Regions from separate parts of the Thauera sp. JM12B12 genome, predicted to be linked through region 1. Evidence: predicted binding sites of a transcription regulator. Region 1 holds the regulator's gene; the other holds the start of a gene.
What was found. Region 1 encodes sigma-54, which starts transcription at its own class of promoters, with help from an activator protein. Its sites were predicted from a motif close to TGGCACGCTTNCTGCTNA; they were not measured.
Positions count from the first base shown of each region.

Region 2: flgG (flagellar basal-body rod protein FlgG) is a predicted target of sigma-54. The motif match lies at 7,419-7,436, and genes of this name have one in related genera.

Region 1 covers NZ_CP154859.1:645,313-661,104, forward strand. Annotated here, with positions in the region: gene hprK (HPr(Ser) kinase/phosphatase) at 1-50, opposite strand, end outside; gene ptsN (PTS IIA-like nitrogen regulatory protein PtsN) at 19-504, opposite strand; gene raiA (ribosome-associated translation inhibitor RaiA) at 644-967, opposite strand; gene AAG895_RS02840 (RNA polymerase factor sigma-54) at 985-2,442, opposite strand; gene lptB (LPS export ABC transporter ATP-binding protein) at 2,465-3,187, opposite strand; gene recX (recombination regulator RecX) at 3,174-3,623, opposite strand; gene recA (recombinase RecA) at 3,640-4,677, opposite strand; gene AAG895_RS02860 (nicotinamide-nucleotide amidohydrolase family protein) at 4,873-5,370, opposite strand; gene AAG895_RS02865 (phosphatidylglycerophosphatase A) at 5,375-5,857, opposite strand; gene thiL (thiamine-phosphate kinase) at 5,923-6,882, opposite strand; gene AAG895_RS02875 (SCP2 sterol-binding domain-containing protein) at 7,218-7,751, opposite strand; gene AAG895_RS02880 (U32 family peptidase) at 7,977-8,888, opposite strand; gene AAG895_RS02885 (peptidase U32 family protein) at 9,009-10,025, opposite strand; gene AAG895_RS02890 (sodium:solute symporter family protein) at 10,231-11,691, opposite strand; gene rocD (ornithine--oxo-acid transaminase) at 11,814-14,000, opposite strand; gene ubiB (ubiquinone biosynthesis regulatory protein kinase UbiB) at 14,136-15,665, opposite strand.
Region 2 covers NZ_CP154859.1:1,565,049-1,578,959, forward strand. Annotated here, with positions in the region: gene AAG895_RS06990 (DNA topoisomerase IV subunit B) at 1-1,747, opposite strand, end outside; gene AAG895_RS06995 (flagellar protein FlgN) at 1,833-2,324, opposite strand; gene flgM (flagellar biosynthesis anti-sigma factor FlgM) at 2,338-2,637, opposite strand; gene flgA (flagellar basal body P-ring formation chaperone FlgA) at 2,730-3,458, opposite strand; gene flgB (flagellar basal body rod protein FlgB) at 3,680-4,087, shown strand; gene flgC (flagellar basal body rod protein FlgC) at 4,099-4,506, shown strand; gene AAG895_RS07020 (flagellar hook assembly protein FlgD) at 4,568-5,245, shown strand; gene flgE (flagellar hook protein FlgE) at 5,261-6,616, shown strand; gene flgF (flagellar basal-body rod protein FlgF) at 6,649-7,386, shown strand; gene flgG (flagellar basal-body rod protein FlgG) at 7,571-8,353, shown strand; gene AAG895_RS07040 (flagellar basal body L-ring protein FlgH) at 8,368-9,039, shown strand; gene AAG895_RS07045 (flagellar basal body P-ring protein FlgI) at 9,051-10,175, shown strand; gene flgJ (flagellar assembly peptidoglycan hydrolase FlgJ) at 10,186-11,298, shown strand; gene flgK (flagellar hook-associated protein FlgK) at 11,369-13,339, shown strand; gene flgL (flagellar hook-associated protein FlgL) at 13,353-13,911, shown strand, end outside.

The DNA of each region.
Region 1 (15,792 bases):
AGGCTGTCGCGGTGCGCCTCATACAGCCGCGCTACGCTGGTTTGCCGCATCGGCGTCCCACTTGAGGAACATCTGGTGGATGTGGGCGCTGTCGGGTGCGCTCTGCAGGGCTTCGCGGAACTCGCGATCACTGAACATCTGTGCCAGCTCCGACAGGAGCTGCAGATGCGTCTCGTTGGCCTGCTCGGGGACGAGGAGTACGAAGAGCATGCTCACCGGCCGCCCGTCGGGGGCGTCGAACTGCACCGGGGTCGCCAGGCGCAGGAACGCACCGGCGGCCTCCTTCAGGCCCTTGATCCGCCCGTGCGGGATCGCGATGCCCTGGCCCAGACCGGTCGAGCCAAGCCGCTCGCGGGTGAACAGGCTGTCGAACACGGTGCTGCGGGCGATGCCCTGGTTGTTCTCGAACAGCAGGCCAGCCTGCTCGAAGACGCGCTTCTTGCTGCTCGCGTCGAGATCGACCACCACATTGGACAGTGGCAGGAGTTGGGATATGAGGCTCATTCGCAGGTTGGCTCGCGCAACGCCCGGGATTTCGGGACTGCCGCGCAGGGCGGGCAGACGGTCCGGGGCGAGTGGAGATCGCGTCGTGAAAACGCGCGCATTATAACCACACCCCGGACGTGGGGCTGCAACGCAGGCGTCAGGCTTCGGGGGTCTGGTGCTTCAGCGTCTCGTGGTTGTGGTCGGACTGCTTCTGCTTGTACTTCTGCACCTGGCGGTCGAGCTTGTCCGTCATCGCGTCGATGGCGGCATAGAGATCGGCGTCGTCGCTCTCGACGAAGAGGTCCTTGCCGCGCACGTGGAGGGTGACTTCGGCCTTCTGCTTGAGCTTCTCGACCGAGAGGATCACGGAGACGCTGGTGACGTTGTCGAAGTGACGAATGACGCGGTCGAGCTTGGTGGTCACGTAGTCGCGGATGGCGGGGGTGACTTCCACGTGGCGCCCGGTGATGTTGAGATTCATGGTAACTCCTGTTGTTGTCAGATGGATTTGCGCAGACTGACCGGCGGGATATTGAGGGACTCGCGGTATTTGGCGATCGTCCGCCGCGCGACCACGATACCCTGCTGGCCCAAAACTTCCGCAATCTTGGCGTCGGACAGCGGCTTCTTGCTGTCTTCGGCATCCACCAGCTGGCGGATCAGCGCCCGAATCGCCGTCGAGGATGCAGCTCCACCGGTGTCGGTGGCGACATGACTGCCGAAGAAATACTTGAGTTCGAACACGCCACGCGGGGTCGCCATGTACTTCTGCGTGGTGACGCGCGAGACGGTGGATTCATGCAGCTCGAGCTGGTCCGCGATCTCCCGGAGGGTGAGTGGCCGCATCGCCACGTCCCCATGATCGAAGAACTGCCGTTGCTGGTCAACGATGGCCTGGGATACGCGCAGGATGGTGTCGAAACGCTGCTGCACGTTCTTGATCAGCCAGCGTGCCTCCTGCAGCTGGCCGCCGAGTCCGCCGCCCTGGCCGCGGTTCTGCTGCAGCAGGCTGGCGTACAGGCGGTTGATGCGCAGGCGCGGCATGGCGTCGTGGTTGAGCGTGACCGTCCACCGCCCGCGCAGCTTGCGCACGACGACGTCGGGCAGCACGTAGCGCGTCTCGGTGTTCGAGTAGCGCGAGCCGGGGTGGGGGTCGAGGCTGCAGATCAGCGCCTGCGCGGCACGCAGGGCGTCGTCGTCGCAGCCGGTGAGCTTCTTGATGCGGGCGAAGTTGCGGTCGGCGAGAAGCTCGAGGTGCCGCGTGGCGATGTCGAGGGCGAGCGCGCGGATCGGCGAGTCGGGCAGCGTGCGCAGCTGCAGCGCCAGGCATTCCTGCGGGCTGCGGGCGCCGATGCCGGCGGGCTCGAGGTTGTGCACGTGGTGGAGGGCGATGGTGAGCTCGTCGAGATCGACCTCGGACTCGGGCGGCAGCAGTTGGAGCAGGTCCTCGAGCGGCTGGTGCAGGTAGCCGTCGTCATCGAGTGCCTCGATCAGGAAGCGCACCAGGGCGCGGTCGCGGTCGCTGAGCGGCGACAGCGCCACCTGCTGGTCGAGGTGTTCGCGCAGGGATGTGCTCGCGGCCTGCAGATCCTGGTAGTCGACATCGTCGTCGTCGCTCTCGCTGCGGCTGGATGCGCCGGTGCCGACGTTGGACCAGTCGATGCCTTCGTCCTCGCTGCTGCCCTCGCCGCCCTCGCGCGACGCGCTGTCGGCCGGGGGCGATTCGGCGGCGCTCTCGCTGCTCGACTCGCGTTCGGACGAGGGTGTGGGGGGCGGGCTCGGAGCGAAGTCCGCGCCGTCGCCGTCCTCGCGTTCGAGCATCGGGTTCTCGAGCAGGATGCGCTCGATCTCCTGGTTGAGCTCGATCGTCGACAGCTGCAGCAGCTTGATCGACTGCTGCAGCTGCGGGGTCAGCGTGAGGTGCTGGGAGAGCTTGAGCTGGAGACTGGGCTTCATCGCGTCGGTCCGCTGCGTGCGCTCACAGGCGGAAGTGCTCGCCGAGATAGACCTGGCGCACGCGCTCGTTGTCGATGATCTCGGTGGGCTGGCCGCTGGCGAGCACGCGGCCTTCGCTGATGATGTAGGCGCGATCGCAGATGCCGAGCGTCTCGCGCACGTTGTGGTCGGTGATCAGCACGCCGATGCCGCGCTCCTTGAGGAAGCGGATGATCTTCTGGATGTCGATCACCGCGATCGGATCCACGCCGGCGAAGGGCTCGTCGAGCAGGATCAGGCGCGGGTCGGTGGCCAGCGCGCGCGCGATCTCGCAGCGCCGGCGTTCACCGCCGGAGAGCGAGATCGCGGTGTTGTTGCGCAGGTGGTGGATGCCGAGTTCGTGCAGCAGTTCGTCGAGGCGCTCGCCCACCTGGCGCTTCTCCAGGTTCTGCAGCTCGAGCACGGCCTGGATGTTCTCGGCCACCGTCAGCTTGCGGAACACGCTCATTTCCTGCGGCAGGTAGGACAGGCCGAGTCGCGCGCGAGCGTGGATCGGCAGGTGGGTGAGGTCCTTGCCGTCGAGGGTGATCTGGCCGCCGTCGGCGCGCACCAGGCCGACGATCATGTAGAAGCAGGTGGTCTTGCCGGCACCGTTGGGACCGAGCAGGCCGACCACCTCGCCGGAGCCGACCTCGAAGCCGACGTCGTGCACGACGGTGCGCGCCTTGTAGCGCTTTTGCAGGCCGGCGACCTTAAGCAGACTCATCGTAGGGCTCTTTCAGCAGCTTGCGGATCAGGTCGGGCGCGAAGCCGCGGGTTTGCAGGAAGCGCGCCTGGCGAGCCCATTCGCGGGCGTCGGCGGGCGGTTCGGTGAAGCGGCTGCGCAACACGGTGCGGGCACGCTCCGCTTCCGATTCTACGCACTCGCCAGCGAGCGCCGCGTCGATCAGGTCACGCTCGATGCCGCGCCGGGCGAGCTCGCTGCGCAGCCGGCTGGTGCCGAAGCGCGCCGCCTTGCCGCGCACGAAGGCCTCGGCATAGCGGCTGTCGGACTGCAGGCCGAGTTCGCCCATGCGTTCGATGACCGCCTCTATCTCGTCGGCGTCGCCATGGGCGGCGAGCTTCCTCGCCAGCTCGGCCCGCGAGTGGTCACGCCGGGCGAGGTGGCGGAGGGCGCGTTCGCGCAGGCTGGGCTCGCCCATGCTCGACGCGCGGCAGTCAGGCCTCGGCCGGCGCCGGCGCAGCCGGCGTGGCCGGGGGCATTTCGGGCAGGCCGACGGCAACGCGGACCTTGTTCTCGATCTCGCGCGCCAGTGCCGGATTGTTGCGCAGGAACTCGCGCGAGTTGTCCTTGCCCTGGCCGATCTTGTCGCCCTGGTAGGCGTACCAGGCTCCGGACTTGTCGACGATCTTGTGCTCGACGCCGAGGTCGATGATCTCGCCCTCGCGCGAGATGCCCTCGCCGTAGAGGATGTCGAAGTGCGCCTCCTTGAACGGCGGCGACACCTTGTTCTTGACCACCTTGACGCGGGTCTCGGAGCCGACCACCTCGTCGCCCTTCTTGATCGTGCCGGTGCGGCGGATGTCCATGCGCACCGAGGCGTAGAACTTGAGCGCGTTGCCGCCGGTGGTCGTCTCGGGGCTGCCGAACATCACGCCGATCTTCATGCGGATCTGGTTGATGAAGATGACCAGCGTGTTGGTGCGCTTGATGTTCGCGGTGAGCTTGCGCAGTGCCTGCGACATCAGGCGCGCCTGCAGGCCGGGGAGCTGGTCGCCCATCTCGCCTTCGATTTCGGCCTTGGGCGTGAGCGCGGCGACCGAGTCGACCACCACGATGTCCACCCCGCCCGAGCGCACCAGCATGTCGGCGATCTCGAGCGCCTGTTCGCCGGTGTCGGGCTGCGAGATCAGCAGGTCCTCGATGTCCACCCCGAGCTTTTCGGCGTAGCCGACGTCGAGCGCGTGCTCGGCGTCGATGAAGGCCGCGGTGCCGCCCATCTTCTGCATCTCGGCGATGACCTGCAGGGTGAGCGTGGTCTTGCCGGAGGATTCCGGGCCGTAGATCTCGACCACGCGACCGCGCGGCAGGCCGCCGAGGCCGAGCGCGATGTCGAGCCCGAGCGAGCCGGTGGAGACGGTCTGGATGTCGCGCTCGACGTTGCCGTCGCCCATGCGCATGATCGAACCCTTGCCGAACTGCTTTTCGATCTGCGAGAGCGCAGCGGCGAGGGCCTTGGCCTTGTTGTCGTCCATGGAAATGCGTCCTGTAAGTTGAGCCGATTATGGCACAAAGATTGCAGGCGTGCGGGCCTGCCTCGTGCATGGCGCCAGTCTAAGGCCTGTATGAAAGAACAGGCAAAGATTTTTCGCGCCGCGCTTCCGCGGGCGCGCGCCAGTGCCGCGTGGTTATGCCAAAAGAATAGCTGCCGCGCAAGCGCGGGAGCGCCGTCAGCGCTGCTGCGCGGCCAGCTGGAGGATGCCGTCGAGCGCGCGGATGACCGTCTGCCGACGCACCGCGGCGCGGTCGCCGGGAAACCGTGCGGTGATGGTCCGGGTAGGCTGGCCGTGGACGGCCCAGCCGATGCAGACCATGCCGACCGGCTTGGTCGCGGTGCCGCCGCTCGGGCCGGCGACGCCCGAGACCGCCACGGCGCACTGCGCGAGGCTGCGGGCCAGGGCGCCCTCGGCCATCTCGCGCACGGTCGCCTCGCTGACCGCGCCATGGGTGGCGAGCGTCGCGGTCGCCACCCCGAGCATGTCCGCCTTGGCCTCGTTGGAGTAGGTGACGAAGCCGCGGTCGAACCAGGCCGAGCTGCCGCTTACCGCGGTGATCGCTTCGGCGATCCAGCCGCCGGTGCACGACTCGGCGGTGGCGAGCCGCCAGCCACGTGTTGCCAGGGCGGTGCCGACCCGGGCGGCGAGGATGTCGAGTTCGGTGTCGGTCATCGGTTCAGACTCCGATCAGACTGACCAGGATGGCGAGCGCGAGCAGGGTATAGCCGGCCGCGACGAGGTCGTCGAACATCACGCCGAAGCCGCCCTTGAAGCTGCGGTCGGCCCAGCGCACCGGCGGCGGCTTGACGATGTCGAAGAAGCGGAACAGCGCCACTGCCGTCGCCTGCCAGAGCACGGTCTTGGGGGCGAACAGGAGCACCAGCCAGGTTGCGACCATCTCGTCCCAGACGATGCCGCCATGGTCGGGCACGCCGAGCGCGCGGCCGGTGCGCTCGGCGGCGAGCACACCGGCGACGAAGAGGCTGACGAGCAGGGCGAGGAACACGAACTCCGACAGCGGCGTGCGGATCAGCGGGTACAGCGCCCATGCCAGCAGCGTGCCCATCGTGCCCGGCGCCCATGGCGACAGCCCGGACCCGAAGCCGAGCGAGATGAAGTGGGCGGGGTGACTCATCATCAGGCGGAGGGTGGGGCGCATGGTGGTATCGGGGGTCGTATGCGGGAGGCGGTCGCCGCCCAGGCGGGGTGCCGAGCGTGTGCGTGTCAGCAGAAGTGATCGTAGCCCGTGCGGGCGCTGCGTACGAGCGTGCCGTCGGCCTCGTGCAGCCGGAGCTCACCCGCCTCGGCGGTCAGCTCGCCGATGCGGTGCAGTGCCAGCCCGAGGCGCAGGGCGAGCGCCTCCACCTCGGCGCGGCATGCGGCCGGCGCGGTGAACAGCAGTTCGTAGTCGTCACCGCCGCCGAGCAGGCTGCGCCGGGCGAGCGCAGGGTCGGCTCCGGTGGCGACCAGCGCAGGCAGTGGTAGCGCGGCCACGTCGATGCGGGCGCCCGTGCCCGAGGCCTCCAGGATGTGGCCGAGATCGCCGAGCAGGCCGTCGGAGACGTCCAGCATCGCGGAGGCCAGCCCGCGCAGCGCCAGGCCCAGCGCGACACGCGGCTGCGGGCGCTGCAGCGCGGCGATGCAGGTCGCGTGACCCGCTGGCGACAAGGCGGTCTCGCCCCGGAGCGCGGCGAGGCCGAGCGCGGCCCGGCCGGGTTGCCCCGATACCCACAGGTCGTCGCCGGGGCGCCCGCCCGCACGCGTGATCGCTGCGCCCTGCGGAACTTCGCCGAGCAGGGTCACCGACAGCGTGAGCGGCCCGCGCGTGGTGTCACCGCCGGCGAGGTCGATGTCGTGCGCGCCGGCGCAGGCGAAGAAGCCGCGCGCGAAGGCGGCGATCCAGGCTTCGTCCGCGACCGGGAGCGCGAGCGCGAGGAAGGCCCAGCGCGGACGTGCGCCCATCGCAGCGAGGTCGGAGACGTTGACGGCGAGCGTCTTCCAGCCGAGGTCCTCGGGGTCGGTGTCGGCGAAGAAATGGGTGCCGGCCACCAGCATGTCGGTCGTCACCGCGAGCTGCGAGCCGGGCTGGGCGCGCAGCAGCGCGGCGTCGTCGCCGACGGCGAGGTCGGTGTGGCGGGGGGCGCGGGTGAAGTGGCGCCGGATCAGGTCGAACTCGGAGGGCATTGCGAGGTGCGGCGCCGGGAGCGGGGGCCGGAGTGGGGACGGGCGCCTAGCTTACCGCACACGCGGCAGCGCACGGATCGTCCATGCACGCGTAGCGGGGCGATCGCGGCGAGCGGCGCCGCACCGCATGGCAGCGGGCTGGCCCGCGAAAGTGCTGGCTCCGGTCTGCATTCGCGGACAAGCCCGCTCCCACAAGGAACCTGCCCGCAGCGGTTCAGGATGCACCATTCGCGGGCAGGCCCCTCCTGCAAAGCCTGCCTGAAGCGGTTCAGGGGGCTCCATGCGCGAGCAGGTCCGCCCACGTCATCCGTAGGCAGCTCTTGCGCAGACGCGGCTCAGCGCCGCCCGGCGAGCCTGTTCTTGAGCGCGTCCCAGTCGACCGCGTCGAGCGTGTTCTTCACCAGCAGTCCGAGCTCGGTGTCGCCTTCCATGCGCAGGCGGCGGCTGAAGAACAGTGTGTCGGGGTCCTCCTCGCGCAGCGCCAGCGCGATGAAGTCGCGGGTGGTGGCGGAGATGACGAGGTCGGGCTTCGTGCCCGTGGGCGGGCTGGCGCGGCGGAAGCCCGTCTCGGTGAGGCTGAAGTCGAGCGTCAGTCCGGCATCGAGCACGCGCATCTGCAGGTGGCGTCCGCTCAGCGGCTCGAGGGTGTCGCGCGGCAGGATGCGGCCCAGCGCGAGGTTGAGCGCGAGCGTCAGGGCATGGGTGGGCGGCTGCTGCGGCAGGCGGGCGACGAGCCTGGCCAGCGCCGCGGGCACGGTGAAGTCGGGAACGCGGAAGGCCTCCAGGCGTTCGCCGATGCGCTGGCGCAGGCTGCCGGGGAGCAGCGCGGCGGGCAGGGGCGGACGGGGGAGCGAGGGCAGGGCGGGCATGTTCGGTCTCCGAAAGCGGGGCAGGGAGGGCAGCGAGATCCCTTATGTGGGAGCAACTCTCTGCGGGAGCGGGCTTGCCGGCGAATGTCGCAAGATCAAGCGCCGCTTTCGCGGCCAAGGCCGCTCCCACGCGGCGGGGTGGCGCGATGCCGGTGTGGGAGCGGGCTTGCCCGCGAACTGGCGACGACCCCGCGCGCCATTCGCGGCCAGGTCCGCTCCCACGGTTCAGGCGGCGATGTACTGCTCGACGCCGGCACGACCGTGCCAGAAGCCGTTGCACGGCGCCTCGACCATCAGCGGGCGGCTGGCGGCGAGTGCGGCAGCCGGTGCCTGATGGCCGTCGAGCGCAGCGCGGAAGAGCTCGATGATGGCGCGGGTGTGCGCGCCCTGCGGGCTGATGCGCAGCACCTCCGCGCTCTTCTGTACCGCGGGCAGGTCGCCGAGCAGGTTGTGCACCCGCGCCGACTGGGTCTGCACGCCGTTCAGGGTCAGGAAGGGCTCGCCCTCGCGGGTGCGCAGCGTGATGCCGTCCATGATCGACAGGCAGCGGAACTCGCAGGTGTCCTTCTGCAGGTTGAAATGGCGGGCGGTGAAGCAGCGCGCCGAGTGCGCCAGCGGCAGGCGGCCGTAGGCGAAGACCTCGGTCTCGACCGGCGCCGGCAGCGCGGCGCGCACCTCGGCCAGTGCCGCGCCCGCGAGCTCGGGGGCGACCGCCCAGCGCGTGGCGCCAGCGTCGATCATCAGCTGCAGCGTGCTCGGGTTGAAGAGGTTCAGCGTCGGGCCGGCGACCCAGTTCCTGACGCCGGCCTCGGCGAGCAGGCGCACGGCACCCATGTCGTTGGCCTCGACGCGGAAGCCGGGCTCGCCCTCGGCGCTCTGGCGCACGATGCGGCGCATCACCTTGAGGTCGGATTCGGATTCGATCAGGCCCTGGGTGCTGATCACCACTTCCTTGCCGGCGGCGGCGAGCACCTCGCCGACCTCGAGCCAGTCCTCGAGGCGCAGTTCGTGGCGGCGCGAGCACACCGTCTCGCCGAGATAGACGGTGTCGAGCGGCGCGTCGGCCATGTCGGCGTAGAAGTCGAGCACGCTCTGGTGGGGCCAGTAGTAGAGCAGGGGGCCGAGGGCGATTTTCATGGGGGCGGTTCTCATCTCAATGGCATGTCGCCACGGTGCCGCTGCGCGCATCGGGGGCGCGTCGAGCGGGCGCGGCGATCGGGTTGTGCACGGCAGGCTGGGGCGTGATCGAGCAGTCGCTCACTTCCACGGCCGGTAGTAGGCGCCCAGCGTGTGGCTCTGGCCTTCGGAGACCTTGTTGAGCTCGGCCATCCACGCCGGCAGCACGGCAAAGCCTTCGGCGCCGCCGGCCTTGAGCTTGTCGAGCGCGGCGCGCCACACCTTGGTGACCTGGGCGACGTAGGCCGGGCTGCGCTGGCGGCCCTCGATCTTGATCGCGCGGATGCCGATGCGGGCGAGCTCGGGGAGCAGCTCGAGGGTGTTGAGGCTGGTGGGTTCCTCGAGCGCGTAGTAGGTCTCGTCGTTGACCTCGAAGCGGCCCTTGCACAGCGTCGGGTAGCCAGCGCGCTCGCCGTCGGCGAAGCGGTCGATGAGGATGCCGTTCAGCCGCGTCTCCATGCCGCGCGGGGTGTCTTCCCAGCGCACGTGCTTGCCTGGCGAGCAGGCGCCGTTGCAGTTGGGCGATGCGCCGGTGGCGTAGGCCGACAGTGCGCAGCGGCCTTCCACCATCACGCACAGGCCGCCGAAGCCGAAGACCTCGATCTCGACCGGGGTGTGGGCGATCACGCTCTCGACCTGTGCCATCGACAGCACGCGCGGCAGCACCGCGCGCTGGATGCCGAAACGCTCATGGTAGTAGTTGATCGCTTCGTAGCTGGTGGCGGAGCCCTGCACCGAAAGGTGCAGGCGCAGCTGCGGGTGCGTCTTCGCGGCGTAGGCCATGAGGCCGGGGTCGGCGAGGATCAGCGCGTCGACGCCGAACTCGGCGGCGCGGTCGATGGCCTGCGTCCAGCTCGACCAGTTGGCGGTCTGTGGGTAGGTGTTGAGCGCGAGCAGCACCTTCCTGCCGCGGGTGTGGGCGTAGGCGATGCCCTCGCGCATCTGCGGCGGATCGAAGTTGAGGCCGGTGAAGTTGCGCGCGTTGGTGGCGTCCTTGAAGCCGAGGTAGACGCAGTCGGCGCCGTGATCGACGGCGGTCTTGAGGGCCGGCAGGCTGCCGGCGGGGCAGACGAGCTCGATCGGGTGAGGCACGGTCATGGCGGACGGAATCCGGGGCAAAAAACGCCGCAACCATAAACGAGGCCGGCGGCGCCCGCGTTGATCGTCATCAAACGCAGGCGCCCACTTCAAGGTGCCGCTGGTTTTCGTGGGAGCGGGCTTGCCCGCGAACAGTGCGCTCGACGCCCTTATTCGCGGGCAAGCCCGCTCCCACAGAGCCCGGGGCCTCCCACAGGGCTCGGGGTCAGCGATGCGTGTGGTAGGTGCCCGCCGCGGCGTGGTGCCCGCCCATATGCGGGCGATGGTGCGGCTTCGGGCCGAGCAGGCCGCCGACCAGCATGCCGAGCGTGCTTGCCGCCAGGCCGTAGAGCTGGGGTTCGATGTCGCCTTCGGGGACGAAGAGCTCGAACAGGATCCAGGTGGAGAGGCCAAGGATGATCGCGAGCGCCGCGCCCAGGTTGTTGGCGCGCTTCCAGAACAGTCCGGCGGCGAGCGGTACGAAGGCACCGGCGAGCGTCACGCGGTAGGCGTTCTCGACCATGTGGTGGATGCTGGCCTCGGTGGTGGTGGCGTACCAGGTGACGAAGATCGTGAAGATCACCACGGTCACGCGCGTGCTGAGCAGGAAGGCGCGGTCGCTCATCCCGGGAATGAAGCCGCGCAGCACGTTCTCGGAGAAGGTCACCGAGGGCGCCAGCAGCGTGCCCGACGCGGTAGACATGATCACCGACAGCAGCGCGCCGAAGAAGATCACCTGGGCATAGAAGGGCATGTACTGCAGGATCAGGGTGGGCAGGATGAGCTGCGAGTCCTGCTCCATCAGGCGCGCGACCATGGCGGGGTCGATGATGTTGGCGGTGTAGGCGAGGAACAGCGGCACCGCGGCGAAGAAGAAGTAGCTCACGCCGCCGAGCGTGGTGCCCCACACCGCGACCGTCTCGTTCTTCGACGAATTGACGCGCTGGAACACGTCCTGCTGCGGGATCGAGCCGAGCGCCATGGTGGCGAAGGCGGCGAACCAGGCGACCATGTCCACCAGGTCGAGCGTGGGCAGGAACTCGAACTTGCCTTCCGCGGCGGCCTTGCTGATCACGTTCTCGAAGCCGCCCGCCATGTCGCCGGCGATCCAGCTCACCCAGACCAGGCCGATCACGATCACGATCATCTGCACGAAGGTGGTCATCGCCACCGACCACATGCCGCCGAACAGGGTGTAGACCAGCACCACGCCGGCGCCGATCAGCATGCCCTGGTTCATGCTCACCAGGTCGCCCGACAGCACGTTGAACACCAGGCCGAGCGCGGTCACCTGCGCCGCCACCCAGCCGAGGTAGGACAGCACGATGCAGATCGACAGCACCAGCTCGGTCGTGCGGTTGTAGCGCATGCGGAAGAAGTCGCCCAGCGTGAGCAGGTTCATGCGGTACAGCGGGCGGGCGAAGATGAGGCCGAAGAGGATCAGGCAGGCCGAGGCCCCGAGCGGGTCGGAGATCAGGCCGCGGAAGCCTTCCTCGATGAAGGTGGCGGAGATCCCGAGCACGGTCTCGGCGCCGAACCAGGTGGCGAACACCATGGCCAGCACGATGATCATCGGCAGGTTGCGGCCGGCGGTGATGTAGTCACGCGCGTTGTGCACCCGGGTGGCGGCATACAGGCCGATGCCGATGGAGACGACGAGATAGGCGACGACAAGCCAGAGCAGCATGATTAGGCCCTTCGTGATGGCGCATCCGCGCGCGGTGAGCGAAAAAAGAGGGCGCGAGTTTAACAACAGAAGGGCGTCGCCGGGGGCGCGAATCGCACGCCAAGGGCTTGATCGCTCGCGATTTATTGCATGTGCGCAACGGTCGCGGCGGCGTCGGCGGGCACGAGCGCGCGCAGCGTGTCGACGATGCGGCTCGCCGCCTCGTCGAGCGTGGCCTCGTCGATCACCAGCGGCGGCGCCAGGCGGATGACGTTGTCGTTGGTGTCGCGGGTGGCGATGCCGCGTGCCAGCAGGCGTTCGGCGACCTCGCCGGCGTCGGCCAGCGCGGGGTCGAGGGCCAGGCCGATGAGCAGGCCGCGGCCGCGCACCTCGCGCACGCAGGGCAGGGCGGCGGTGCGCAGGCGTGCGATCAGGCGCTCGCCGAGGCGCTCGGCGCGCTCCCAGGGGCGGGTCTCGGTGAGCAGCGCGAGCACCTCGGTGCCCACCGCGGCGGCGAGCGGGTTGCCACCGAAGGTCGAACCGTGGTCGCCGGGGCCGAACACGTCCATCACCCGGCGGTCGGCGAGGAAGGCCGACACCGGCAGCAGGCCGCCGCCGAGCGCCTTGCCCAGGATCAGCCCGTCCGGGCGCACGCCCTCATGGTCGCAGGCGAGCAGCCGGCCGCTGCGGCCGAGCCCGGTCTGCACCTCGTCGGCAATCAGCAGCACGTCGTGGCGGCGGCAGAGCTCGGCGCAGCGCGACAGGTAGCCGGGCGGCGGGACGACGATGCCGCCCTCGCCCTGGATCGGCTCGACCAGGAAGGCGGCGGTGTCGGGGGTGATCGCGGCCTCGAGGGCGTCGGCGTCACCGAAGGGCACGCGCTCGAGCCCGGGCGGGAAGGGGCCGAAGCCGTCGCGGTAGTGGTCGTTGGCCGACAGCCCGACGATCGCGATCGAGCGACCGTGGAAGTTGCCGTCGCAGGCGAGGATGCGCGCGCGCTCGGGGGCGATGCCCTTGACCTTGTAGCCCCACTTGCGCGCGGCCTTGAGCGCGGTCTCGACGGCCTCCAGTCCGGTGTTGACCGGCAGCGCGCGCTCGTAGCCGAAGGTGGCGCACAGGCGCTCGAGGAAGATCGGCAGGCGGTCGCTGGAGAAGGCGCGCGAGGTCAGCGCCAAGCGCTGCGCCTGCGTCACCAGCGCGTCGACCAGGCGCGGATGGCTGTGGCCGAAGCTCACCGCCGAGTAGGCGCTCATCATGTCGAGGTAGCGCCGGCCGTCGGTGTCCCACAGCCACACGCCCTCACCGCGCTGGAACACCGCAGGCAGCGGCGCGTAGTTCGCGGCGCCGAAGCGATGCTCCTTCGCGCGCAGCCAGGCGGTGCCGGGGCCGAGCGCGGCGCAGGCGAACTCGGCGATCCAGTCCGCGCTGCGCTGGTCGGGGTCGAGATCGGGGCGGTACTCGACGATCTCGAGCGCGATGAAGTCCGCGCAGGCGCGCAGGCTCAGCAGCGTGTCCGCCAGCACGCGCGGGTCGAGACCGCCGGGCTCCGGGCAGGTGACGGCCGGCAAGGCCTGGGGGTCGAGCGCGTCGAGGTCGAGGCTGAGGCCGAAACCGGCATCGGGGTCGGCGCGCGCGATCGTCATCGCGTCGCAGAACACCGCCGGCAGACCGCGTGCGCGCACCTCGTCCATCGTGAACACCCGCAGCCCGAGGCGTTCGACCAGGGCCTGCTCCTCGGGCTCCCAGGCGCGTGCGCCGATGATGCAGGTGCGCGCCGGATCGAGCTGAGGGCCGGGGATCCCGGTCAGTGCGGCGTGACCCAGGCCGAGCAGCGCTGCGAGCGGCATGCCGTGGATGTTGCCCGAATGGGTGGTGGCGTCGGTGTGGCTGTCGAGGTGGGCGTCTATCCAGATCAGCCCGGGCGCGCGCCCGCGTCGGCGGCCGATGCCGCGCCAGGTGCCGGCGGCGATCGCATGGTCGCCGCCGATGACGAGCGGGAAGCTGTCGCCTGGCAGCGCCGCGACCTGGTCGGCGAGCCGGTGGGCGAAGTCGGCGTTGGCGGTCATCCGCACGCGCATGTCGCCCGCGGGGGGCGCTGCGCCGGCCGTGCCCGCGGCGGGGCCGGTGGCGCGCTCGGCCGCGCTCGGCTGCAACGTTGCCGTCCATTCCACCGTCGGGCCGATCGCCGCCAGGCGGTGGACGAGGCCGCCGCGCTGCAGGGCGGCCGGCGCAGCGGCCGAACCCGCGTGCGGCGCGCCGAGTGCCGATGCGGCGCCGATGATCCGAATCTGTGTGTGGGGTGCCCGCAGGGCGCCGAGTGTCGTCGTCATCGCACACCTCCCGTCCGCGGCTCTCGTCGTGCCGCCGCTGGTGAAGGGTTCGACGGGGCGACGGTTGAATCGTTCAGACGTCGACGGCGGCGGCCGCCGCGGTGGCGCTGCCGGAGCGCGCCGGCCGGGCGAGGGTCAGCCGAGCAGGCGGTAGAGTTCCAGCCCGAGCAGCGTCATCGCCACCGCGCCGATCAGCAGCAGCAGGCGTCCCTGCGTGCGCTGGCTGGCGGCGAGCTCGTCAAGGCGCTGCTGCTGCGCGCTCTGGTGACGGGTGGACTCGGTCAGCGCGTGATGCACCAGGCGCGGCAGCTGCGGCAGCGTGCCGGCCCAGGCCGGGGCTTCTTCCTTGACGCCGCGCACCAGCGCGCGCACGCCCATGCGCTCGTCCATCCAGCGCTCGAGGAAGGGCTTGGCGGTCTTCCACAGGTCGAGCTCGGGGTCGAGCTGGCGGCCCAGGCCCTCGATGTTGAGCAGGGTCTTCTGCAGCAGCACGAGCTGGGGCTGCACTTCCATCTCGAAGCGGCGCGCGGTCTGGAACAGGCGCAGCAGGGTCTTGCCGAAGGAGATGTCCTTGAGCGGCTTGTCGAAGATCGGCTCGCACACGGTGCGGATGGCGGCCTCGAACTCGTCGACGCGCGTCTTCGCCGGCACCCAGCCGGCCTCGATGTGGGCGAGCGCCACGCGGCGGTAGTCGCGCTTGAAGAAGGCGAGGAAGTTCTGCGCGAGGTAGTTCTTGTCCACCTCGTTGAGCGTGCCCATGATGCCGAAGTCGAGCGCGATGTAGCGCCCGTCCTGGTGCACGAAGATGTTGCCCGGGTGCATGTCGGCGTGGAAGAAGCCGTCGCGGAACACCTGGGTGAAGAAGATCTCCACGCCGGCGCGCGACAGCGCCGAGAGGTCGGTGCCCTGAGCGAGCAGCGCCGGCGTCTGCGAGATCGGCACGCCGCGCATGCGCTCCATCACCATGACCTTGCTGCCGCACCAGTCCCAGTAAACCTCGGGCACGATCAAGAGCGACGAGTCCTTGAAATTGCGCCGCAGCTGCGAGCAGTTGGCGGCTTCGCGCATGAGGTCGAGCTCGTCGTGCAGGTACTTGCTGAACTCGGCCACCACCTCGCGCGGCTTGAGCCGCCGGCCTTCCGGCCAGATCTTCTCCAGCAGCACCGCGGCGACCTCGAGCAGCGCGAGGTCGTGCTCGATCACGCGCTCGATGCCCGGGCGCAGCACCTTGACGGCGACCTCGGTGCCATCGGGCAGGCGGGCGAAATGCACCTGCGCCACCGAGGCCGAAGCCACCGGGGTGCGCTCGAAATCGTCGAACACCGTGTCGATCGGCTTGCCGTAGAAGCCTTCCAGCACCGCCAGCGCCTGCTCGGTGGGGAAGGGCGGCACGCGGTCCTGGAGCAGGGCGAGCTCGTCGGCGAGGTCGGGCGGCAGCAGGTCGCGCCGGGTCGACAGCATCTGGCCGAACTTGACGAAGATCGGCCCGAGCGACTCGAGCGCCTGGCGCAGGCGCGCGCCGCGCGACTCGGAGAAGGTGCGCCAGAAGAAGACCTTGTGCCAGATGTGCGCCAGCCGGCCGCTGCTGTCGGCGTCGAGCACCATGCGGTCGAGGCCGAAGCGCAGGCTGACGGAGACGATCTTGGCGAGGCGGAAGAGGCGCACGGTGGACGGCCGGATGAAGCAAAGCGCGGACTTTAGCCCGAAAGCGGCGCCGATGGAACGCGCGCCCGTGCGGCTGGTGTCGATGGGGGAGCGGGCTTGCCCGCGAACGGGGCGTCTCATGCGCAGC
Region 2 (13,911 bases), 920 kb from region 1:
CCTTCTCGAGGCGGTCGCGGATGGCGGCGAGCTCGCCCTCGTCGAGGGCGTACAGGCGGCGCGGCGGGCGCTTCTTGCCCTGGGCGGGCACGTCGACGCGGTAGAGCGGCGGTTGCGCCACATACACATGGCCGCGCTCGATGAGCTTGGGGAAGTGGCGGAAGAAGAGCGTCAGCAGCAGGGTCTGGATGTGGGCGCCGTCCACATCGGCGTCGGACATGATGACGACCTTGCCGTAGCGCAGGCCGGACAGGTCCACGTCGCTGTCGGCCTTGTGCGCGTCCACGCCGAGCGCCACCGCGATGTCGTGGATTTCGGCGTTGGCGAACAGGCGGTCCGGATCGATCTCCCAGGCGTTCTGTACCTTGCCGCGCAAGGGCAGGATGGCCTGGGTCTCCTTGTTGCGTGCCATCTTGGCCGAGCCGCCGGCGGAGTCGCCCTCGACCAGGAAGAGCTCGTTGTCGGCGAGGTCCTCGGACTCGCAGTCCGACAGCTTGCCGGGCAGCACCGCCACGCCCGAGGTCTTCTTCTTCTCGACCTTCTGCGCGCTCTTCTGGCGGGCAAGGGCCTGCTTGATCGACAGCTCGGCGATCGCGCGGCCGGCCTCGACGTGGTTGTTGAGCCAGATCTCGAAGGGGTCGCGCAGTTGCGAGGACACCAGCTTGACCGCCTCGCGCGAGTTGAGCTTTTCCTTCACCTGGCCCTGGAACTGCGGGTCCAGGAGGCGCGCCGACAGCACGAAGCTCATGCGCCCGCACACGTCCTCCTGCTGCAGCTTGACGCCGCGCGGCAGCAGGGTGTGGTGGTCGATGAAGGACTTCATGGCCTCGAACACGCCGGCGCGCAGGCCGGATTCGTGGGTGCCGCCGTTCACGGTGGGGATGAGGTTGACGTAGGACTCGCTCGGCACCGGCGATTCGAACCAGGCCAGCGCCCACGCCGCGCCCTCGCCGGCGGCGAAGGTGGGGTCGTCCTTGCCGGCGTATTTGTCGGCGGTGAAGATCGGCGCCACCGGTTCGACGTCGCCGGCGAGCTCCTTCAGGTAGCCGGCCAGGCCTTCGGGGTAGGACCAGGTCTTGGTCAGCGCTGGGCCGCTGGCCTGCTCGATGTCGAGCCGCACCGCGACGCCCGACAGCAGCACGGCCTTCGAGCGCAGCAGCCGCTCGAGCTCGTTCATCGGCACGCGCGGCGATTCGAAGTATTTGCCATCGGGCCACACCCGGACCCGGGTGCCGGTCTGGCGGCCGCAGTCGCCTTCGACGCGTACCGGGCTGATGGTCTCGCCTCCGTCGGCAAAGTCGATGCGGTGGATCTTGCCCTCGCGCTTGACCTCGACCTCGATGCGGGTGGACAGCGCGTTGGTCACCGACACGCCCACGCCGTGCAGGCCGCCGGAGAAGGCGTAGGCCGAGTTGCCCTCGCGCTTGTCGAACTTGCCGCCGGCGTGCAGCCGGGTGTAGGCGAGCACGACCACCGGCACGCCTTCCTCGGGGTGCAGGCCGACCGGGATGCCGCGGCCGTCGTCGGCCACGGTGACCGAGCCGTCCTGGTGCAGCGTGACGTGGATCTTCTTCGCGAAGCCGGCGAGCGCCTCGTCGGCGGCGTTGTCGATCACTTCCTGGATGATGTGCGCCGGGCTGTCGGTGCGGGTGTACATGCCGGGGCGCTCGCGCACCGGCTCGAGTCCTTTCAGGACGCGGAAGGAGGATTCGTCGTACTGCTTGGGGGTGTCTTGCTTGCCAGCCATGCTGCAGGCCCGTCGGGTTTCACGAAGGCCGAGAGGATAGCAGAGGCGCGGGCGAAACTGAGGCTGGAACTGAATGGATGTTCAGTCAGGCGCTGCCGAGCATGCGCCCGCCACCCACGGCCCGTGTATGGCCTTCGGCGTCGTACAGGGGCGCCTGGTCCGCTGCCGAGAGCAGCACCGACAGCGCAGCCTGGTTGTGCGCCATGCGCTCGAGGATCAGCTTGCCGTTGATGGCATTGCGTTCGCTCGCCGTGCGTGCGAGGCCGAGCACTTCGTCCCAGCGCCCGAGCACGCGCGGCAGCCCGTCGAGCAGGCTGCGGATGCTCGCATCCGTGGTGACGAGCCCGAGCCGGCCGAGCAGTAGCGCGCGGTCGTCCGACAGGCGCTGCAGGCGGCGGTAGCGCTCGTTCTTGTCGGGGACGAGTGCGAGCAGGGCGTCGGTGTCACCGGAACTCAGGAGCGCCTCCTCCTGCTCGAGCAGGGCGATGAACTCCCTGAGCTGGATCGCCTCCGCCTCGATCAGCAGGGCGAGGCGCTGCTGATCGGCGGGCGTGGGTGCGGCGGGGCTGCGGTTCATCGCCTGGCGATGATCAGCGCTGGTTAGCCAGCATTTCGCGGACACTGGCGATCAGCCCATCGGCGATGCGACCGGCGTCCACCTTGAAATCGCCGTTGGCGATCGCCTGCTTGATCTCCTCGACGCGCTGCTTGTCCACGACCGGCGTCTGCGCGATGACCGTTTCGGCCTTCTGCAGGCTGGCCGACAGCGAAGAAAGCTGAACCTTCTCGCTACCGCCGGAGACTGTCGTGGCCGGACCTGCCGGGTTGCGCGGGCGGGCCTCGCCTGTGGCGCTGGGGGCAATCGATTTGCCCGTGCTTTCGATCTTCATGGCGCGGTTCCCATACAGAATGACTCTGACGTTCTTTTCGGCGTCGCGCGACAAAACTTTAGGGATTTATCGATGGGGCGCGCCGCGACCGCTCAGAACGCCACCTCCACGCTGCCGCCGGCCTGGGCGATGCCGGTGACCACCTGTCCGTTGGCAAGGCGCACGCGAACGCTCTCGCCCGGTGCGGCGTTGTTCATCGCGCGCCCTTCGCTTGCTACGCGGAAGCCAGGACCGCTGCTGACGACGGGCACCGTCTGGCCCTGACGTACCGCGTGCGGCACACGCAGCATGTCGCCGCGCAGCGGACTGCCAGCGGCGATCGCGATGCGGGTGTGGTGGCCCATCGCCTGCGTGCCGTCGGTGAGCAGGTTGTCGGGCAGGGCGGTGAGGTCGCCCCGGCGCTGGCCGAGGTCCGCGGGGCCGAGCACCTGCCCGGCACGCAGCGGGCGGGCGGCAACCAGGTAGTCCGCGACCACGGCCACCTGCGCCTGCAGGTAGGCCGTCCAGGTGACCGGCGAATCGCAGCGCACCCCGACACTGATCCGGCCCCAGGCCCGGGTGCCCGCAGGCAGGAAGGGCTCGATCGCCGCGCAGGCTGGCAACTGGTTGTTCGGATCGAGCGGACTGACCTGGATCGTCACTTCGCCCGGCAGCCCTGCGGCTTGCCGGTGCAGGAATTCGAGCACGCGGGCTTCGACCGCGCCGGACGGCTGTTGCGCGCCCGCGGGCACGGCGAGCAGGCCGAGTGCAGCGAGCAAGACGCCACGGGCGATCAAGCGAAGCGGACGGGGGGCGGTGGGGCGATCAGGTCGGCTGGGCATGGCCCGATTGCACCACGACGCCGGTCCGTGAGGCAACCGCGCATGCCCGCGGCGCGCCATCACCCGCGGCGAGCGGCAAGGCTTGCCGGGTGGTAGCGGCGAAATTGGCCGGTGTTTCCGCCGTTTATCGGCAAAAGAGGGCTGCCGCCTGCCGGCTAACATGGCTGGCATGGAAACTGCGACCGGAGCTTGCCGATCGCCTCGCCCAAGGAGTCAGCGCGATGAAGACCCTCTTCGACCGGAGCATCCAGTTCCACCAGACCGCCCTCAACCTGCAGGCCCATCGCCAGCAGTTGATCGCCTCCAACATCGCCAACGCCGACACACCCAATTACAAGGCCAGGGACGTGGACTTCCGGTCTGCGTTGCAGGGCGCGCTGAATACGGCCAGGGGCGGCGGCGTCGCGCTCGCCACGACCCGGCCCGGACACATTGCCGGCGGCAGCGCGCCGACGCTGGAGAGCCTGACCGGCTACCGGCCCGAGCTGCAGTCCGCGGTCGATGGCAACACCGTCAACATGGACGTCGAGCGCGCCAACTTCGCCGAGAACGCGCTGCACTACGAGGCCAGCGTCACCTTCATCAACGGCATGCTGCGCTCGATGAACACCGCGATCACCGGCCAGTAAGGGGAATCACCATGAGCATGCTCAACGTCTTCCAGATCGCCGGCTCCGCGCTCAATGCGCAGTCGCTGCGGCTCAACACCACGGCCTCGAACCTCGCCAACGCCGACAGCGTGACGGCCGAGGACGGTCAGCCCTACCGCGCGAAGCAGGTGGTGTTCTCGGCGCAGCCGGTCGCAGGCCCCGCTGCCGTGGGCGTGCAGGTGGCCGGCGTCGTGGAGAGTACCGCGCCGCTGCGGCTGGTGTATGAACCGAACAACCCCGCTGCCAACGCCGATGGCTACGTCGAGATGCCCAACGTCAACGTCGTCGAGGAGATGGTGAACATGATCTCCGCCTCGCGTTCGTACCAGAACAACGCCGAGGTGATGAACACGGCACGGACCTTGCTTCAGCGTACCTTGCAGATTGGCCAGTCGTGATCACCCGTCGGTGATCGAAGGCCGGCCGTGACGCGGAGACCGCCGCGAGCAGGAGAGAGGAATGAGCACCGTATCGAACGCCCAGAGCACCGCAGCCAGCGTGCTTGCCAACATCAACACCCGCGAGAAGAAGGCCGACGCGGCCGCCTCCGAGGACATGAACGCGCGCTTCCTGACGCTGCTCACCACGCAGCTCCGGAACCAGGACCCGCTCAACCCGATGGAGAACGCCGAGGTCACCTCGCAGCTCGCGCAGATGAGCACGGTCGATGGCATCGAGCGCCTGAACAAGATGTTCCAGTCCTTCGTCGACAGCCAGAACGCCAACGACTCGATGCAGGCTGCGGCGCTGGTCGGGCGCGGCGTGCTGGTCGAAGGGCGGAAGCTCGCGCTGACCGAGTCGGGCGCGATCGGGGGCTTCGAACTCGACACCGCGGCCGACAAGGTGGTGCTGTCGATCAAGGACGCCTCCGGGCTGGAGGTGAAGCAGATCCAGCTCGACGATGTCGCCGCCGGCAGCCAGAACTTCGTCTGGGATGGCACCGCCAACGATGGCTCGCGCGCCGCAGACGGCGTCTACACCCTGGAGCTGAGCGCGACCCTGGAGGGCGAGAAGGTCACCGGCCGCACCCTCGAGTTCGGCCCGGTCACCAGCGTGATCCGTGGCGCCGCCGGCACCGACTTCCAGGTCGGCTCGCTCGGCATCTTCAAGTACGACGACATCAAGCAGATCCTCTGATCCGGAGCCCCGATCATGTCTTTCCAGCAAGGTTTGAGTGGCCTCAACGTTTCCTCCAAGGCCCTGGACATCATCTCGAACAACGTCGCCAATACGAACACCGTGGGCTTCAAGAGCGGCGGGGCGATCTTCGGGGACGTCTATGCGGCGTCGCTGACCGGGTCGGTCTCCGGCACGCAGGTCGGCGCCGGCAGCACGCTCGGCGCGGTCCGACAGTCCTTCACCCAGGGCAATCTCACCACCACCAACAATCCGCTCGATCTGGCGATCAATGGCGACGGCTTCTTCATCATCGGTCGTGCGGATGGTCCGAACGTCTACACGCGCAACGGGCAGTTCGAGCTCGACAAGGACGGCTTCATCATCACGCCGACCGGCGAGAAGCTGATGGGTTTCCAGAGTCCGGCGGCGGTCGGGCAGTTGCCCAGCCCGGTCGGCGGCCTCAAGGAGGTCCAGATTCCGATCATCGGCTCCCTGCCGCAGACCACGAGCAGGATCGACGTCGGTGGAAACCTGGACGCGAACTCACTGAGTCCGGCCGAGGCCTACTCCGCGCTGCTTGGCAATACCTTCGAATTCCCCCGGCCGCTCGGCGTGCCGGCCAGCGACGCCTGGCGCGATGCACGCACCTACAACTTCTCGACCTCGATCGAGGTGTTCGACAGCCTCGGAAAGTCGCACGAATTCTCCTTCTACTTCGTGAAGGAGAACGTGAGCCAGGGTGGCGCCCAGAACACCTGGAACGTGTTCACCAGCGTCGATGGGGACTATCCGCTGGGGGTCGATCCCCTGACCGGTGCCGTGTCCGACCCCAGTGTCCTCTGGACCCTGACCTTCAACGAGAACGGTACGATCCAGACGCCGATCGTCGGCCCCAGCGCCACATCCCCGATCAACGTTCCCGCGGCCTATACGCCGGGCGCGTCCCCGATCAGCTTCTACACGGACTTCAGCAGCATGCGTCAGATCGGGGGGCCCTACCTGATCACCGAGCTCACGCAGAACGGTTACACCGGCGGCGAACTGGCGGGTGTGTCCGTCGGTCGCGATGGCGTCCTTACCGGGCGCTACACCAACGGCGAGACGGTCGCGCTCGCTCAGCTCGCCATCCAGACCTTCCGCAATCCCAACGCGCTGAACTCGATCGGCAACAACTACTGGGAGGCGACGCTCGACTCCGGCCTCACCGCCCCGACCAAGCCCGGCGAGGGCGTGGCGGGCGTGATCTCCTCCGGCATGGTGGAGGACGCCAACGTCGAGCTCACCCAGGAGCTGGTGCAGATGATCATCCAGCAGCGCAACTACCAGGCCAACGCGCAATCCATCAAGGCGCAGGACCAGATCCTGCAGACCCTGGTGAACCTGCGCTGAGCCTGAACCGTCGATAACGCAAGAGGCCAGCGATGGACCGCCTGATCTACACCGCGATGACCGGCGCCAAGGGCACCATGGACCAGCAGGCGGCGGTCGCGCACAACCTCGCCAACGTCAATTCCACCGGCTTCCGCGCCGAGCTGCACAAGCTGCGCGCGGTCGAGGTGCAGACCGAGGCGTTGCGCACGCGCGCGTTCACGGTCGACGCCAGTATCGCCAACGACTTCACCGAAGGGCCCCTCCAGTTCACCGGCCGCCCTTACGACGTCGCGCTTGCCGGCAAGGGCTGGCTTGCGGTGCAGATGCCCGACGGCACCGAGGCCTACACCCGCAACGGCAGCCTGGACGTGAGCGCCAACGGCGTGCTGCAGACCCGCGACGGCAGGCCGGTCCTGGGCGACGGCGGGCCGATCACGCTGCCGCCCGACACCGAAATCACGATCGGCGCCGACGGTTCGGTGTCCGCCTCGCAGCCCGACCAGCCCGGCGTGGTCAACGTCGTCGCCCAGCTCAAGCTGGTCAACCCGCCCGAAGCAGACCTGGTACGCGGCGACGATGGACTGTTCCGGGTGCAGGGCGGGGCGCCGGCGCCGGCCGATCCCGGCGTGCGCGTCGCCGGGGGCTACCTCGAGGGCAGCAACGTCAATGTCGTCGATCAGATGGTGCAGATGATCTCCCTCGCTCGTCAGTTCGAGATGCAGACGCGCATGCTGTCCACCGCCGAGCAGAACGATCGCGCCGCCGCCCAGGTGCTCGCGCCGCGCTGATCGCGCCTGAGCGTCGGTCTCAGAGGATGGATTAGCACGGTTTTTGCGTTGCTTATCGCGGGATGCTCGGTGACGGCGCAGGCCTAAACTGATTCCATCGAAAAATCGGCAAACCGGCAGCAATACGGCAAGAAATCGCCGGCAAATCCTGCCGCACCGGCAACGCACGGCAAAGGAAACCATCATGATCCGCTCACTGTGGACCGCCCGTACCGGGCTGGATGCCCAGCAAACCTCGCTGGACGTGATCTCCAACAACCTGGCCAACGTCTCCACCAACGGCTTCAAGCGCCAGCGCGCGATCTTCGAGGACCTGCTGTACCAGACCATCCGCCAGCCCGGCGCGCAGTCGACGCAACAGACGCAGATCTCCAGCGGCTTGCAGATCGGCACCGGCGTCAAGCCCGTGGCCACCGAGCGCATCTTCACCCAGGGCACGCTGCAGCAGACCGGCGGTTCGCTCGACGTCGCGGTGCAGGGCAACGGCTTCTTCCAGATCGCGATGCCCGACGGCACCACCGCCTATACCCGCGACGGCGCCTTCCAGCTCGACAGCCAGGGCAACGTGGTCACCGCCAGCGGCTATACGCTCGCCGACAACATCAACATTCCGGCCGACGCGCTGTCGGTGACGATCGGCAAGGACGGCACGGTGAGCGTGCTGCAGGCCGGCGGGGTGGCGCCGGTCGAGATCGGCGCCGTCCAGCTCGCCACCTTCGTCAATCCGGGCGGCCTGCAGGCAGCGGGCGAGAACCTGTTCTACGAGACCGCCTCCAGCGGCGTGGCCACGCCCACCCAGCCCGGCACCAACGGCGCCGGCGTGCTCAACCAGGGCTACGTCGAGGTCTCCAACGTCAACGTCGCCGAAGAGCTGGTGAGCATGATCGTCACCCAGCGCGCCTACGAGCTCAACTCGCGCGCCATCTCGACCTCCGACCAGATGCTCGGCCGGCTGACCCAGCTCTGAGAACCGCCGTGATGATGCGTTCCTCCGTACTTTCGCTCGCTGCGCTGCTCCTCGCCTCGGGCTGCGCGTCGATCTACCCGACCCCGCCGACCGCGGTGCATCAGCCGATGACGGCGCGCCCGGAGGCTCGCGCGCAGGCCTTGCCCGCTACCGGTGCCATCTACCAGGCGGCCCAGGCCCGGCCGCTGTTCGAGGACCGGCGCGCGCGCCAGGTGGGCGACACCATCACCATCAACCTCGTCGAGCGCAACACCGCGCAGAAGAGCGCCAACGCCAACGCCACCCGCAACGGCAGCATGACGGCCGGCATCGGGCCGATCAGCCGCCTGCCGCTGCGCGGCCTCAACGGCCTGGAGCTCGAGGCCGATGCGGAGTCGGATTTCGCCGGCAAGGGCGCAGCCGCGGCCAACAACGCCTTCAACGGCACGATCACCGTCACCGTGATCGACGTCTATCCCAACGGCAACCTGCTGGTGTCGGGCGAGAAGATGGTGGCGATCAACCAGGGCAACGAATTCATCCGCTTCTCGGGCGTGATCAACCCCAACAACGTCACCGCCGCCAACACCGTGCAGTCCACCCAGGTCGCCGACGCGCGCATCGAATACCGCGGCAGCGGCTTCATCGATGAATCCAACACCATGGGCTGGCTGCAGCGCTTCTTCGTCGCCATCATGCCGTTCTGAGGAGCCGCACCATGTCGTACCTCGTCTCCTTGCTGTTACGTGCCGCGGTGGCCTTCATCGCGGCCAGCATCTTCTACACCGGCGCCTCGCAGGCCGCAGCCGAGCGCATCAAGGACCTCGCCTCGGTCGCCGGCGTGCGCGACAACCAGCTCGTCGGCTACGGTCTGGTCGTGGGTCTCGACGGCTCGGGCGACCAGACCACGCAGACGCCCTTCACCGTGCAGAGCATCATCAACATGCTCGGCAACATGGGCGTGACCCTGCCGCCGGGCACCAACCTGCAGCTGAAGAACGTCGCCGCGGTGATGGTCACGGCGACCCTGCCGCCGTTTGCGCGCCCCGGGCAGCAGGTCGATGTCACCGTGTCCTCGATCGGCAACGCCAAGAGCCTGCGCGGTGGCACGCTGGTGATGACGCCGCTCAAGGGTGCCGACGGCCAGGTGTACGCGATCGCCCAGGGCAACATGGCGGTGGGCGGCGCGGGCGCGCAGGGCGGCGGCGCCTCGCAGGTCATCAACCATCTCTCCGCAGGCCGTATCCCCGGTGGCGCCACCGTCGAGCGCGGCGTGCCGACTGCGCTCGGCGAGGGCGATACCGTCACGTTCGAACTCAACGACAGCGACTTCGGTACCGCACGCCGGGTGGTGGATGCGATCAACATCGCCTACCCGGGCGCCGCGCGCGCGCTCGACGGGCGCAGCATCCAGGTGCGCGCGCCGGCCGACTCGAGCGCACGCGTCGCCTTCCTGGGGCAGCTCGAGAACCTCGAGGTCACGCCCGTGCAACAGGCGGCCAAGGTCATCGTCAATTCGCGCACCGGCTCGGTGGTCATGAACCAGCGCGTCACGCTGCAGAACGTGGCGGTCGCGCACGGCAACCTCACCGTCACCGTCAACACCGAGGCCCAGGTCAGCCAGCCCGCGCCGCTCTCGCGCGGCCAGACAGTCGTCACCCAGACCGGCCAGGTGGACATCGCCCAGGACGGTGGGGCCTTGTTCAATCTGCGCGGCGGCACCAACCTCGCCGACGTGGTCAAGGCGCTCAATGCGCTCGGCGCCAAGCCGATGGACCTCGTCAGCATCCTGCAGGCGATGAAGGCCGCCGGCGCGCTGCGCGCCGAGCTCGAGGTGATCTGAGGGCGCAGCCATGAACGCCGGCTTCCAGCTCAACGCCTTCGACCCCAACTCGCTCGGCGATCTCAAGCGCCTGGCGCGCACCGACGGTGAGTCCGATGCCGCCTTGCGGGCCGCGGCCAAGCAGTTCGAGGCGCTGTTCCTGCAGATGGTCATGAAGTCCATGCGCGACGCGACGCCGGCGAGCAGCCTGATGGACAGCGAGCAGACCAAGATGTACCAGAGCCTGCTCGACCAGCAGATGGCGCTGAACATGTCTCAGGCCAGAGGCACCGGCCTGTCCGAGGTCATCTTTCGCCAGCTCGGCGGCAAGACCGGGCCTGCGGGGGCCGGATCGTCCGTCGACGGCCAGGCGGCCGAGGCTGCGGGCGGCGTAGGGGACAATGGCATCGCCCGTGCCGGCAACAATGGCTTCGATCTCGCCAACGTCGTCCGCCGACCGGCAATTCCTGCCGTCCGCGCGCGTGAGCTGGAAGCTTCTGCCGCTGCCGACCTTGCCGGTTTGCCGGAAGCGGCACGCGTGCCGGGCATGGGCGCGGGGGTTGGGGCGGGGCGTTTCTCCGCGGCCTCGATCTACGAGAAGGCGGCGCTCGAGGCCCGGCTCAACGCGGCCGTGCGCAGCGCACGCGACGCCACCGGCGCGGTCTCGCAATCGGCCAGGGATTTCGTCGCCGAGGTGTGGCCGCATGCGGTGGAGGCCAGCCGCAAGACCGGCGTCCCGCCGCAGTTCATGGTTGCGCAAGCCGCGCTCGAGACCGGTTGGGGGCAGAAACAGTTGCGCCATGCCGACGGCAGCCCGAGCCACAACCTCTTCAACATCAAGGCCGGCAGCGCCTGGACCGGTCGCACCGTGGCGCGTGACGTCGTCGAGTACGCCAACGGCCAGGCCTACACCGAGGCCTCGCGTTTTCGCGCCTATGGTTCGTATGCCGAGTCCTTCCGCGACTACGCCAACCTGATCTCACGCAGCCCGCGCTACGCCGACGTGCTCGGGCAGACCGATCCGGCCGCGTTCGCGCGCAGCCTTCAGGACGCGGGCTACGCCACCGATCCGATGTACGCCGACAAGCTCACCCGCATCATCGGCGGCAATACCTTGCGCAATGCGCTCGCGATGGCGGGCTGATCGCGCGGCTGACGGGGGCTGGCAGGGATCTTGCATGTAAGGCCTGAAACCAGCGCATCAGGGAAACAACATGTCGTCCTTGCTCAACATCGGGCTCACCGGCCTGAATGCCTCGCAGGCCTACCTCAACACCACGAGCCACAACATCGCCAACGCGGCGACGCCGGGCTATCACCGCCAGAGCGTCACCCAGGAGGCGCGTGATCCGCAGTACTTCGGCGGCGCCTTCTTCGGCACCGGCACGCAGATCACCGGCGTCAAGCGCGCCTACAGCGAGCTGCTCGAGACCCAGGTGTTGAGCGCCGACAACCGGCGCGCGGAATATGCGGCATACAACCGCTTCATCTCCCAGGTCGACAACGTGCTCGCGGATTCCGACACCGGCCTCACCCCGGCGCTCAACGAGTTCTTCGGTGCGCTGCAGAGCGTGTCGTCCAACCCGACCAACGTTGCCGCGCGGCAGGCGCTGATTTCCTCCGGCGAGACGCTGGTCGCACGCTTCCAGACCCTCGATGCGCGCATCGGCGAGATTGCCCAGGGCGTCGAGACCGACATCGCGACGACGATGGTCAGCATCAACGGCTACGCGGCCGCGATCGCCGAGCTGAACCAGCGTATCGCCGTGTCGCAGAGCAGCGCGGGCGGCGGGGCGGCCAACGACCTGCTCGACCAGCGCGACCAGGCGATCGCCGAGCTCAACAAGCTGGTGAAGGTCAATGCGGTCCCGCAGCGCGATGGCTCGCTGTCGATCTTCATCGGTTCGGGGCAAGCGCTGGTGCTGGGCACCACGGCCAAGGAGCTGTCGATGGGCGACACGCTCGACGAGAACGGCCGGCCGATGGTACTGATCAGCGGCTCCGGCGGCAGCAAGATACCGCTGGCCGAGAATCTGATCACCGGCGGCGAGCTTGGCGGCCTGCTCGCGGTGCGCCGTGATGGCATGGAGCCGGCGCAACGCAGCCTGGGACTGATCGCCACCACGCTGGCGACTGCCTTCAACGAGCAGCACAAGCTGGGCATCGACCTCGATGGGGAACTCGGCCGCAACTTCTTCTCTCTCGGCCAACCACGCGTGGAGCCTGGCTCCAGCGGCGTGGGGGTCCGGATCGATCCGGCGGAACTGGCCGCGCTCACCGGGAGCGATTACGAGATTCGCAACGATGCAGGCAGCTATTCAATCACCGACATCGGCAGCGGGGATACGCGTCCGCTCACCGTTAATGGGGCGGGTGAAGCCACCTTCGGCGGTTTGAGCTTGAGTGGGCTCGGTGGTGTGGCGGCAGGCCAGCGCGTATTCGTCTATCCGACACGCTACGCCGCCTCGAGCATCGCGATGGCGGTCACGGATCCGCGCGATGTCGCTGCGGCCGCGCCGGTCAGCGTTAGCGTTGCCGAGGGCAATGCGGGTTCCGCGCGTGTCTCCGACGTTCGCGTGACGAATGTTGACGGCATGGCGGAGCTCAGCGGAGCGCTCAAGGACTTTTCCATTCCGATGACGTTCTCGGAGGCTGGAGGTGTATTTACGCTCGGAACTGTCGCGCCGTACTCCTTCGTTGGAGATGCGACTTACCAGCCCGCGACGGAAGGCGGTGGAAAGGTGTTCACGCTCAGGGACAACACCCTTGGGTTCGCCTTTGAATTCAAGCTTTCCGGGACACCTGCCGTTACAGACAGCATCACGTTTGCCGACAACGCGGGGGGCATCGCCGACAACCGCAATGCGGCGCTGCTCGGCGCGCTACAGACCGAGAAGTTGATGTTCGGTGCCGGCACAACAGGAACCCCCACGGCCACGCTCAACAACGCCTATGCTCAGATGGTGGCCAAGATTGGCAGCAAGACGCGAGAGGTGCAGGCGGGCGAGCGCACGCAGGGCTCGTTGCTGGCGCAGGCTACGGCGGCGCGGGATTCGGTATCGGGTGTGAACCTGGACGAGGAGGCCGCCAACCTGGTCCGATTCCAGCAGACCTACCAGGCGGCGGGACGGGTGATGTCGGTGGCGCAGCGCCTGTTCGACGAGATGCTGGCGATCGGCCGCTGAGGGAGAACGCATCATGCGTGTATCGACCAACATGATTTACGACCAGGGCGTGCGCGCCCTGCAGATGCAGTCCGCAGCACTGCTCTACACGGGGCAGCAGATCGCCACCGGGCGCAAGATCCTCACGCCGGCCGACGACCCGGTGGCCTCGGCACGCGCGCTCGACGTCACCCAGTCGCGCAGCGTCAACCAGCAGTTCGCCACCAACCAGGGCTACGCCGAAGACGCGCTCAAGCTGGTCGAGGGGCAGCTGGTGGGTGCAGGCGAGATCATCCAGTACGCGCGCGAAAGGGCGTTGGCGGCGGGTAATCCCGCGCTGTCGGATTCGGACCGCAAGTCGATTGCCACCGATCTTCGCGCGCAGTTTGACGCGATGCTCGCCATCGCGAACACGCGTGACGCCAACGGTGACTACCTGTTCGCTGGCTACAAGTCGAATACTGTGCCTTTTGCCGGGCTTTCGGTGACACCGGCTGACCCAGCGAAACCCGTCTTCGATAGCGCCAAATACGAAGGAGATCAGGGTACGCGGACCATGCAGGTATCGTCATCGCGCTTCATGCCGGTGAGCT